One region of the Streptomyces sp. NPDC051740 genome, then DNA from elsewhere that is predicted to be linked to it. Evidence: riboswitches for the same ligand, from Rfam matches in the RefSeq annotation. Region 1 holds a riboswitch; each other region holds the start of a gene.
The links. Region 1 has a riboswitch for cyclic di-AMP ahead of ACIA6T_RS01610 (NlpC/P60 family protein). Riboswitches for the same ligand answer to the same signal wherever they lie in the genome.

Region 1 (3,921 bases):
CCCGGGCGTCCGTCGAGGAGTGCGGGGCGCGGTCGGTTCCGTCGGTGAGTCCCGCGCGTTGCCCGGGGGTCAGCCGGGACAGCAGCCGGCGGGCGGCGGTCAGCTTGGCGTTGATCGTCTTCTTGTGCCGCTCGAGTTCGGCGCGGCGGGACGTCAGCGATTTCACCTCGACGCGTGCGGCGCCGCGCAACCGCTCGATCTCCCGGAGCTGTGTGCGTACGCGTCCCACCGCCGCCTGGCGGCGGCTGCCCGCCCGTTCGGCGAGCGCGGCGCCGTCCAGATAGCCGTCGGGGTCCTCGGAGAGGAAGAGCCGCAGGGCGGGGTCGAGGCCGCTGCCGCGGTACTGCGCCGCGGCGACCGTGCCCAGGGCGTCCCGCGCGGAGTTGAGCCGGTCCTTCCTGCGGGCCGCCTCGTCCTGCAGGTCGCGCAGCCGCCGCTGGGCCGACTCGGCCTTCTCCTTGACGCCGTTGTACTTCTCGGTGGTGGTCTCCGCCTCCCGGTAGAGCCTGTCGACCTCGGCCTTGACCTGGCCCGGTGTCAGCTGCGGTTCGGCGTGTCCCGTCCCGTCGAGGCCGGTCGCGGTGGCCGCGCCGGCGAGGGCGAGGGCGATGGCCGCGCGGGCCGCGGTGCCGCCCGCGACGCGCTGTCGGGACCTGCGGTGCGCTGCCACCTGGATTCCCGTCCTTTCCGACGACCGCGCGGAGCGGACTGCCGTCCGGTGGTCCGGCGGCGGGGGTGCACAGGGGAGCCGTCCGCCGCCGGACCTTCTCGGCGGTGGTGTCCGGTCGCCGCCCCTGGACCGGGCGGCGGTGGAGAGCCGGTCACCTGGAGGAGGACGCTAGGCCCGGTCGCGTGGCCCCGGTAACGGGTTGTGCGGAAGTGGCGTGAGCGGACAGCCGGGTGACCGTAAGTGACCGGAATCCTGTTCCGGCTTCGTCGTCTTCACTCAGGGTGATGACCGATATGGCGGAGGAGGGACGGTTGAGGGCGCCGGAGTGCTACGAGGCGGCTATGGCTAGGCTCCGGCCTCATGGACGTACTCATCCACCTCTTCGTCGGTCTGCACATCATCGGCATCGCGTCGCTCCTCGGTGGCTTCCTCACCCAGATGAAGGCGATGGGCGCGGGCACCGCCCGGTTCGTCCCCGCGATGCTGCACGGCGCGCTGACGATGCTGGTCACCGGTGTGGTCCTGGTCGGCCTCAACCAGGCCCAGGACTACTCCGTCGACAACATCAAGATCGGCGTGAAGCTGGCCCTGCTGATCGTGATCCTCGGCCTGGTGTACGTGAAGCGGGACGACGAGAAGGTGGACAAGGGCCTGTTCGGTCTGGTCGGGCTGCTGACCGTGACGAACGTCTTCGTCGCGGTGCTGTGGACCTGACCCCCGCTCCACGGGCCCGGACGTGACCGCGGCCCACGACAGAACACGCCCCGGGCCCCGAGCCAGGGGGTGCCGGCGGCGGTGGACGCGGACAGCGTCACCGCCGTCGGCGTTCGCGGGGGGAGTGCGGGCGCCAGGCGCCGCGTGCCGCGGCACGGACCGGCACGGAAGGGGGGAGGAGGCGGGGACGATGCCGGAGGACCGTCCCCGCCCCTTTTGGGCGGGTCAGGCGGGGCGCACCACGCTGTGGATCGAGGACTCGCCGTCGTAGTAGATCGACTCCTCGCGGACGTACGTGCCGGGCTTCGGCGCGTGGATCATCATCCCGTTGCCGATGTAGATGCCCACGTGGGTGATGTCGTCGTAGAAGAAGACCAGGTCACCGGGTTGGGCCTGGGAGACGGGGACCGTCGTGCCCGCGTTCACCTGGTCGTAGGTGGTGCGCGGAATGGTGACGCCGGCGGCCTTCCAGGCGGCCTGGGTGAGGCCGGAGCAGTCGTAGGATCCGGGGCCGGTGGCGCCCCAGACGTACGGCTTGCCGATCTGCGCGCGGGCGAAGGCGAGGGCCTTCTCGGCCTTGGTGGCGTACGAGGAGTCCGTCGACGTCGACGGCGTGGTGGCCGAGCCGGCCGACCCGGAGGCGCTGTCCGAGGTGCCGCTGTCCTGCTGGGCGGCGGCCTCCTCCTGGGCCTCCTCCTGGGCCTTCTGCTGCTCGGCGAGTTCGGCGGCCTTGCGGGCGGCCTCCTTCTGCTTCTTCTTCTCGATCGCCGCGAGCCGCGCCTTCTCCTCGGCGGTCAGCTTCGACATCAGCTCGCGCGCGTCGGTGAGCTTCTTCTGGACGGTGGCCTTGGCCGTCTTCAGGTCACCCTGGGTCTCGGTGAGCGTCTGAAGGCTCTCGGTGGCCTCCTGGCGCTTCTTCATCGTCTCGGACTGCTGGGTGACGTAGTCGTCGACCGCTTCCTTCTGGCGGCCGGTCATCCGGTCCATCACCTGGCGCTGGTCGAAGACGTCCTGCGGGGTGTCCGCGAGCAGGAAGGCCGCGGTGTCGGGGACGCCGGCGCCGGTCCGGTACTGGGCGGCGGCGAAGGAACCCAGCTCCGCCCGCGCCTCGTTGAGCTCCTGGGTGCGCTTGGCCACGTCGTCGAGGAGCGTGTCCACCTGCCTGCGCTGCTTCGCGGTCTTCTCCTTGGCCGCGTTGTACTTCTCGGTCGCCGACTCCGCCTGGCGGTAGAGGTCGTCGACCTTCTTCTCGACCTCCTCCAGGCTCGGCCTGCCGTCGTCGGAGGGGGCGGCGGTGGCCGTCTGGGACAGCAGGGCCACGGAGGTCAGGGCGGCCGTGGCGAGGGCCGGGGTTCGTATGCCTGCCACGCGCGTGCCGGGGGTGCGCGACTTGCGGTGCGACGCCAAGGGAGGCGACTCCTTCCAAAGCTCCGCCTACCGGGTTAGCTGTCGGGTTCGGGCGGGTGGTTCGGAAGGGTTGCCCTACGGCCGCTCCGCGAGGGAGTGGGCCGATTCACCCCATGGTCTCGGTGGGTCCCCGGCTCCGGCTGCCGCGAGGGCAGTGACGGATTCGGCGGAGGCCGCGCGGCCCGGCGAGGTTCGCCGGTGGGGGTCGTGCGGCCCGCCCGCACCGTAGCCAACTGGTGTGGCCCCTGTGAAGGTTGATGGGTGATATGCCCGATACATTTTCGTGACCTTGTGTGCGGTGTCACTCAGGGTGAGGCGGTGGTTCTGGAGGGTGCGCGTCCCGTCCCGGGCGCCGGATTCCGGGGATGTTCCCGGGGCGGCCCCTGGTTGTCGGTGGGGCGGCCTAGACTCGGAGAGCGATGAGCAGCCTCTTTGACGACAGCTTCCTGGCGGACCTCCAGGCCCAGCGGGGCCCCGAGGGCGAGCCCCCGCCACCGCCCGAGGACGAGCACGTACCGGAGCGGATCCCGGACGACCTGTTCGGCGGTAAGTTCGACGTGCCGCCGGACCGGGACACCTACTACCGCGACGGCGCCCCGCGCCCGGTGATCGACGCCGCCGCGCTGCTGGAAGGGCTGAACGACAACCAGCGCGCCGCCGTCGTGCACTCCGGCTCCCCGCTGCTCATCGTGGCCGGCGCCGGCTCCGGCAAGACCCGTGTGCTCACCCACCGCATCGCCCACCTGTTGGCCGAGCGGCACGTCCATCCGGGCCAGATCCTCGCGATCACCTTCACCAACAAGGCCGCGGGCGAGATGAAGGAGCGCGTCGAGCAGCTCGTCGGCCCGCGCGCGGGCGCCATGTGGGTCATGACGTTCCACAGCGCGTGCGTGCGCATCCTGCGCCGCGAGAGCAAGAAGCTCGGCTTCACGTCGTCGTTCTCGATCTACGACGCCGCCGACTCCAAGCGTCTGATGGCCCTGGTCTGCCGCGACCTGGAGCTCGACCCCAAGCGCTTCCCGCCGAAGTCCTTCAGCGCCAAGATCAGCAACCTGAAGAACGAGCTGATCGACGAGGAGGACTTCGCCGCCCGGGCCGCCGACGGTTTCGAGAAGACCCTCGCCCAGGCC
Region 2 (3,921 bases), on a different contig from region 1:
GGAGATCCTGGTCCGGCACACGGGCCGCACCGCGGAGCAGGTCCGGGCGGACATCGAGCGGGACAAGGTCCTCGACGCGCAGGCGGCGGTGGAGTACGGCCTGGCGGACCGGATCGTGCCCGGCCGCAGGAGCCTGTCCCCCGCCTCCGGCGCGAGGTGAGCCGCGGATGCTGCCACCGGAGCTGCCGCCGCTGCCCGCGCTGACCCGCGCGGAGGCCGAGTTGATCGACCGTTACCTCGAGGCCGTCGACCTGCTCGGCCGGGTCAACCCGGCCCTGGGCGGTGACACCTACCGCGGACTGCGCGCGGCTCAGGCGCTGGTCGGCAAAGCCGTCGCGCTGCGCGACGCACTGACCCTGATGCACCGGCGCGGCGAGAGCGAACTGCACTCCGGCACGCTGGCCCGGGCCCTGCGCGTGCTGGACGGCGAACGGCGCACGGCCAGGGTCACACTGCCGCCGGCCCCCGGCAGTTGACCCCCGCGGACCCCGGCCGGCGGTACGCTCCGGCCGGGGTTGAAACGGACCAAACGGCGTACCCCCGTCCGGCGTAGACGAACCTGCTGTTTTCGGGCGCCCGAAGTTGCGCAGCGCGCGTACCGCACGGACGGAACGGTGCTCTCCACCCCTGGTCCGCGACTCCCCCGGCCCTCGGCGAGGACCCGAACACGGAGGCGTCCACCCGAACGGGTGATTGGTGAGTAACAACACAAACCCCACGTTCCGTTGGGATTTCGATCGCGCCATGAGCCAAGATCCCTGACTGACGACAAGACCCCGCCGCCGCGGCGGGGCGATCCGGGCGGACGCCGAGTCCTGCCGCCGCCCGGATGACCGGTCGACAGGAGTGGATCGGCAGGAGTGGAGGACCCAGGCACGACGGGCCGCCGGGACGTCAGTTCCGAGCAGTCCTTGGGGTGAAGCCGCACATGTGCGGCCGGGCCACTTCGCCAGCCCGAATCCGACAGGTCATCCTTCACAGGCGGCTGACGAAGGGTTGCGCATGACTGCGCTCAATCGTGTCCCGTCTCTCATCGCCCGGGCCGGCACGGCCTCGGCCCTCACCCTGGCCGCCGTGGGCGGCTCGATCGTGGTCCCCGGCGCCGCCTCGGAGGCGGCCGCCGCGGGCCTGGCCACCAAGGCGCTGAACATCGCCGCCTCCAAGAAGGGCTCGCCCTACAAGTGGGGCGCCACGGGACCGTACAGGTTCGACTGCTCGGGTCTGACGCTGTACTCGTTCAAGAAGGCGGGCAAGAAGCTGCCGCGCACCGCCGCCCAGCAGTACAACAAGACGCGCCACATCTCCGCCGGGAACCGCAGGGCGGGAGACCTGGTGTTCTTCCATTCGGGCGGCTACGTCTACCACGTCGGCATCTACGCGGGTAAGGGCAAGATCTGGCACGCCCCGAAGACCGGGGACGTGGTGCGCCTGCAGAAGATCTGGACCCGCAGCGTCTCGTACGGCCGGGTGAGGTGACCGCGGCGGGCGGCGGTGCCCCGGGGCACCGCCGCCCGGTTACTGCTCCTGCTGTCCCGCCGCCGTGACCGCCTCGGCGGCCCGGACGGCCCACGGGAGTTCGACCGAAACGGTCTTGCCACCCTCGCGCGTGGGGCGGATTCTGAGCCTGCCGCCACACTCCGCGGTCAGCCAGCGGATGATGACCAGCCCGCGGCCGTTGTCCTGCTGGACCGCCGCGGGCAGCCGCTTGGGGAACCGCGGGTGGCTGTCCGTGACACCGATGTGCACCCGCTCGTCACGGACCAGGACGACGTCCACGGTGAACGTGGGCGACTGCCCGAACGTGTGCTGCACCGCGTTGGTGGCGAGTTCGGAGACGATCAGCCGGACGGTGTCGCACAGTTCCGCGTCCGCCGGCATGCCCCATTCCTCCAGCGCGCCCACCACATGGGCACGGGCGGCCGAGACCGAGGCGGGATCGCTCGGCAGAGTGACGGATGCTTCCAGATGGTCTGCCATGGCGACGTCGCCCCTTTCCCACGGGACCGCAGTCCGACACGGAGCGGATGGTTCGAGTACGGTCCCGCACTGGTGCTTCGTCGCCAGACTGCCATCCCCGCACGGCGCAGGACGGCGATCCACCAAGATGTGCATATATCTGTCGCTCAAAACGGTGAACTCTGCGACGGGAGACCGTATCCGGGCGACCCGGAAGGAGTAAGGAGAAGTCCATGCAGCACGGTCCCGCGGTGCGCCGCCGGAAACTGGGCGCCGAACTGCGCGCGCTGCGCACCTCGGCGGGACTCACCAGCGGTGAGGCGGCCCGCCTCGCGGGCTGGCACCAGTCGAAGGTGAGCCGGATCGAGACGGGTACGAGCGGGGTGAAACCGGCCGACGTGCGGTTACTGCTCGACGTCTACGGCGTGGCCGACCCGCAGCTGCGGGAGCTGCTGCTGGTGCTGTCGGGCTCCGGTGACGGCGACGGACGGCACCACTGGTGGCACGCCTACCGGGGCGTACTGCCGCCGACCTACCGGGACTTCATCAGCCTGGAGTCGCAGGCGAGCGCGATGCGCACCCTGGAGACCACGGTGATCCCGGGGCTGCTGCAGACACCGGAGTACGCGCGCGCCGTGACGGAGGCGGCCCTGGAGGACGCGCCGGAGGAGCGGCTGGACACGCTGGTGGAGGTGCGGCTGGCCCGGCAGGACGTGCTGCGGGCGACGCCGCCGCTGGAGCTCAGCGCGGTCCTGGACGAGGCGGTGCTGCGCCGGGAGGTCGGCGGTCCCGGTGTGATGACCCGCCAGCTCAACCGGCTGGTCGAGGCGGCCCGGCTGCCCCAGGTGCGGTTGCAGGTCCTGCCGTTCAGCGCCGGCGCGCACATCGGCATGACCGGTCCTTTCGTAATCTTTTCATTTTCGCGCACTTCTGATCTGGACGTGGTGGTTCTCGACCACTTGACGAGTAGCCTCCACCTGGAGCGGAAAGAAGACCTCCGGGTGTACTCGGAGGCCTTCGACGCCCTCTCGATCCACGCCCTTTCACCCGAGGACTCGTTGGATTTCATCGCCGGCACAGCCGCCGGCGTGTAAGGAGGCACGATGCCCGTACCGCCTCGGACCATCCCTTCCGACCTCGCACTGCGCGATGTGAGGTGGCTGCGCAGCAGCTACAGCACGGGGGCGAACAACTGCGTGGAGACGGCCCGGCCGGCCGCCGGCCCCCTGGCCGGACTGCTCGCCGTGCGCGACTCCAAGGCCCCGGACGGGCCCGTGCTGCTCTTCTCCCCCGTCAGCTGGACGGAGTTCGTGACCGCGGTCGGCTGACGACCCGGCCGGTCGGTCCGTCGTCGGGCGACGCACGGCCGTGTCCCGCCGACTCATGGCCGCGTCTCGCCGATCACCCGTACAGCGCGTTCGATCTCCGCCCCGGACAGGTCCGCGCGGGCGGTCAGTCTGAGCCGTGAGACACCGTCGGGCACGGAAGGAGGACGGAAGCAGCCCACGGACAGACCGGCCGCCCGGCAGTCGGCCGCCCATCGCACGGCCTGCTCCGGGGAAGGGGCGCGCACGGAGACGACCGCGGCGTCCGGACGCACCGCTTCCAGACCCGCGGCCGTCAGCCGGGAGTGCAGTTCCCGCGCCACCTCGCCCGCCCGTGCCGCGCGCCCCGGCTCACGGCGCAGCAGCCGCAGGGCCGCCAGGGCCGCCCCCGCCGCGGCGGGGGCGAGTCCCGTGTCGAAGATGAACGTCCGGGCCGCGTTGACCAGGTGTTCGATCACCCGGGCCGGGCCGAGCACCGCTCCGCCCTGACTGCCGAGCGACTTGGACAGCGTCACCGTCACGACGACGTCGTCGGCGCCCGCCAGTCCCGCCGTGTGCGGGGCCCCGCGTCCGCCGTCGCCGAGCACACCGAGACCGTGCGCGTCGTCGAGCACCAGACCCGCGCCGTGCTCCCGGCACG
Region 3 (3,921 bases), on a different contig from region 1:
TGCGGCGCCACCCTGGACGCGCACGCCGACCACCCCGGCGTCCGCCTCAGCCTGGAGGTCCCGGCCTCCCGGCTCACCAAGGGACTCGGGCTGCTCGCCGACGCGCTCAGGGCGCCGGCGTTCGCCGACAGCGAGGTCGAGCGGCTGGTCCGCAACCGCCTCGACGAGATCCCGCACGAGCTGGCCAACCCCTCCCGCCGCGCCGCCAAGGAGCTCTCCAAGGAGCTGTTCCCGGCGAGTGCCCGTATGTCGCGTCCGCGCCAGGGCACCGAGGAGACGGTCACCGGCATCGACTCCGCGGCCGTCCGCGCCTTCTACGAGAAGCACGTCCGCCCCGCCACGGCGACCGCCGTGGTCGTCGGCGACCTCACCGGCATCGACCTGGACGCCCTGCTCGGCGACACCCTGGGCGCCTGGACCGGCTCCTCGGCGCAGCCGCGGCCCGTTCCGCCGGTGGTCGCCGACGACACCGGGCGCGTCGTGATCGTGGACCGCCCCGGCGCCGTCCAGACGCAGCTGCTGATCGGCCGTATCGGCGCGGACCGGCACGACCGCGTGTGGCCCGCGCAGGTGCTCGGCACGTACTGCCTCGGCGGCACCCTCACCTCCCGCCTGGACCGCGTGCTGCGCGAGGAGAAGGGCTACACCTACGGCGTACGGGCGTTCGGCCAGGTCCTCAGGTCCGCCCCGGACGGCACCGGCGCGGCGATGCTGGCCATCAGCGGCTCCGTCGACACCCCGAACACCGGCCCCGCCCTCGAGGACCTGTGGACGGTGCTGCGCACGCTCGCCGCCGACGGGCTCACCGACGACGAACGCGATGTCGCGGTGCAGAACCTCGTGGGCGTGGCGCCGCTCAAGTACGAGACCGCCGCGGCCGTCGCGAGCACCCTGGCCGACCAGGTCGAGCAGCACCTGCCCGACCACTACCAGGCCGACCTGTACCGGCAGTTGGCCGCGACCGGCACCGTGGAGGCCACCGCGGCCGTCGTGAACGCCTTCCCGGTGGACCGCCTGGTGACCGTCCTCGTCGGTGACGCGGCGCAGATCAAGGCACCCGTCGAGGCCCTCGGCATCGGTGAAGTCACCGTCGTGACGGCCGAGTAGCGAGCGGCGAGGACGCACGCGCGCGTGGGGCCCTGGTGACACGAAAGCCACCAGGGCCCGCTTATGCCCGAATCGGGGCGGAAGTTGCCTGTCTGGCCTGTGGGATGCGCTACAAAAACCGGGATTCGTTTGAGGATCGGGAGACGGCCCGCTTAGCGTCATCCGGGCTGTTCGTCGGGCAGTGCGCCGCACCCGCGGCACCGGACAGCCATCGCCGAGTCCCCCTACGGCGCGAGCCGGGGGAGCCGGGGACCCACCGCAGTCCCTGGGGTGAATCGGACGCCCGCGCGTGTCGCGAGGGGGCCCGTAGGAGACCTTCCTGCTCCGAACCCGTCAGCTAACCCGGTAGGCGAGAGGGAAGGAAAGGACCAGCCTGTACATGGCGTTCACCCGCGCCCCGGGCAAGCACCGTCGTCCCAGCCGGACGCAGCGCGGCACCGCCCGCGTGGCGGGCGTCGCGGCGCTCACCACCACCGGCGTCGTCGGCTCCCTCGCGGCCCCCGCGCTCGCCGCCGAGCCCGCTGCCGCACAGACCGGCCTCACGCCCGTCGTCACCCTCGGCGACGCGGTCGCCGACCGGATCGACGCCCAGGCGGCCGCCCAGCACGAGGCCGCCCGGGAGGCGGCCGAGGCCGCCGCGCGGAAGGCCGCCGAGGAGGCCGCGCGCGAGAAGGCCGCCGAGGCGGCCGAGGAGGCCCGCGCGGAGAAGGAGCGCGCCGCGCGGGAGGCCGAGCGCGAGCGCCTCAACACCTTCGTCTCCCCGATCGCCGGCTCGTACGTCTCGACCGGTTACCAGGCCGGCAGCTCGCTGTGGTCCTCCGGCAGTCACACCGGTGTCGACTTCCACGCCGCGACCGGCACCCCCGTCCAGTCGGTCGGCGTCGGCACCGTGGTCGAGGCCGGCTGGGGCGGCTCGTACGGCAACCAGGTCGTCATCAAGATGCACGACGGCACGTACACCCAGTACGCCCACCTGTCGTCCATCGGCGTCTCGGTGGGCCAGCAGGTGGCCGCCGGGCAGCAGATCGGCCTCTCCGGCGCCACCGGCAACGTCACGGGCGCGCATCTGCACTTCGAGGCCCGCACGGGCGCCGATTACGGCTCCGACCTCGACCCCGTCGCCTACCTCCGCGCGCACGGCGTGAACCTCTGACCCGCCCGCTTCCCGATGCCCCGGCTCCCCGAGCCGGGGCATCGGTGTTTCCGGGCACCGCCGCATCACTTGTCCAAAAAATATGCATGGATTCCGGCCCGCCGTCGTGAATTCCCGCCGATTGCAATAGAGTCGCGGAACACACGTCAATCGTCGACGTTTCACGGGGATTAATCCGGAGGTTCGTCATGCGCATTCCCGCGCACTCGGTGTGCACGGCGATCCGGGACGACATCGTCGCGGGTGTCCACGAGCGCGGCGGCCGGCTCACCGAGGAAGTGCTCGCCCGCCGTTACGGAGTCTCCCGCGTCCCCGTCCGGGAGGCGCTGCGCACGCTGGAGGCCGAGGGATTCGTGGTGACCCGGCGGCACGCGGGCGCGTGCGTCGCGGAACCCACCGAGCAGGAGGCCGCCGACCTGCTGGAGATGCGCATGCTCCTCGAGCCGCTCGGCGCCTCCCGCGCGGCCCAGCGCCGCACCGAGGCCCATCTGAAGGTGCTGCGCGGCCTGGTCAGGCTGGGGCAGGAACGCGCCCGCCAGGGCAACAGCGACGACCTGCGCTCCCTGAGCGGCTGGTTCCACGAGACGCTCGCCCAGGCCACCGGCAGCCCGGCACTGACCTCGACACTGACCCAGCTGCGGCACAAGATCGCCTGGATGTACGCCGTCGAGGGGCCGTCCGATCCCGTCGAGTACTGGGCGGAGCACGGTGTGATCGTGGACGCCGTGGCGCGCGGCGACGGCGACCGCGCGCGGTCGGTCACGGCGCTGCACACCGAGCGCGCGAGCGCCGGGCACCGCCTGCGTTTCGCCTCCGGAGCCGGCCGCGCGGACCGTGTGAGGAACTCGCAACATGCCGTAAACATGCCGAGTGTTCGGCATTAACACGGGTGCCGTATACAAAGAGGGAGTATTTCCCGGGGATTATTTCTGCTGCCCGTAAAAGGGGAAAGCCGCCTGTGTGAGGGAGAGTCGAAAGGCCCGCCCGGTGGTCCGGGCGGGCCTTTCGGTATTGCGTTCTCAGACGGTCTCGGGGAGTTCCTCGAGGCCCTCGGAGACCAGCTTCGCCAGACGGTCCAGGGCGGCGTCCGCGCCCTCGGCGTCGGAGGCGAGGACGATCTCCTCGCCGCCCTGGGCGCCCAGGCCCAGGACGGCCAGCATGGAGGCCGCGTTGACGGGGTCGCCCCCGGCCTTGGCGATCGTCACCGGGACGCCTGCGGCCGTGGCGGCTCGGACGAAGATGGAGGCGGGACGGGCGTGGAGACCCTCGGCCCAGCCGACGTTGACGCGGCGCTCAGCCATGTGTTGCTGCCCTTCGCTGTTCAGGGTTGTCTAGACCAGTTTCCCACATCGTGAAGCAAGCCCGGAGCGTGCCGGGAACGTGCCCGAAGCGGCTCCGCTCCCGCTCCCGGTGACGGCCGGACCGCGGCCTCGGCCCGGCTGTCGTCCACCACAGACTGCCTCGCGCCGTCGTCGTACGCGAGCCGTACTCTGGGGCCCATGCAGACCTCGTCGGACCGGCACGAGTACCCCGCCCACTGGGAGGCCGACGTGGTGCTGCGCGACGGCGGCACCGCGCGCATCCGCCCCATCACCGTCGATGACGCCGAGCGCCTGGTCAGCTTCTACGAGCAGGTGTCGGACGAGTCGAAGTACTACCGC

Region 2: another riboswitch for cyclic di-AMP. It lies ahead of ACIA6T_RS19775 (C40 family peptidase); the one in region 1 lies ahead of ACIA6T_RS01610 (NlpC/P60 family protein).
Region 3: another riboswitch for cyclic di-AMP. It lies ahead of ACIA6T_RS27030 (M23 family metallopeptidase); the one in region 1 lies ahead of ACIA6T_RS01610 (NlpC/P60 family protein).

Annotation. Positions count from the first base shown of each region.
Region 1 covers NZ_JBITCL010000001.1:318,862-322,782, forward strand. The annotation lists gene ACIA6T_RS01600 (NlpC/P60 family protein) at 1-670, opposite strand, end outside; gene ACIA6T_RS01605 (hypothetical protein) at 1,031-1,384, shown strand; gene ACIA6T_RS01610 (NlpC/P60 family protein) at 1,610-2,791, opposite strand; cyclic di-AMP (ydaO/yuaA leader) riboswitch at 2,799-2,970, opposite strand; gene pcrA (DNA helicase PcrA) at 3,211-3,921, shown strand, end outside.
Region 2 covers NZ_JBITCL010000011.1:54,472-58,392, reverse strand. The annotation lists gene ACIA6T_RS19785 (ATP-dependent Clp protease proteolytic subunit) at 1-160, shown strand, start outside; gene ACIA6T_RS19780 (hypothetical protein) at 168-476, shown strand; cyclic di-AMP (ydaO/yuaA leader) riboswitch at 797-999, shown strand; gene ACIA6T_RS19775 (C40 family peptidase) at 1,003-1,476, shown strand; gene ACIA6T_RS19770 (ATP-binding protein) at 1,516-1,977, opposite strand; gene ACIA6T_RS19765 (helix-turn-helix domain-containing protein) at 2,190-3,050, shown strand; gene ACIA6T_RS19760 (DUF397 domain-containing protein) at 3,060-3,284, shown strand; gene ACIA6T_RS19755 (8-amino-7-oxononanoate synthase) at 3,338-3,921, opposite strand, start outside.
Region 3 covers NZ_JBITCL010000019.1:16,806-20,726, reverse strand. The annotation lists gene ACIA6T_RS27035 (M16 family metallopeptidase) at 1-1,107, shown strand, start outside; cyclic di-AMP (ydaO/yuaA leader) riboswitch at 1,310-1,474, shown strand; gene ACIA6T_RS27030 (M23 family metallopeptidase) at 1,487-2,260, shown strand; gene ACIA6T_RS27025 (GntR family transcriptional regulator) at 2,449-3,144, shown strand; gene ACIA6T_RS27020 (HPr family phosphocarrier protein) at 3,280-3,561, opposite strand; gene ACIA6T_RS27015 (GNAT family N-acetyltransferase) at 3,760-3,921, shown strand, end outside.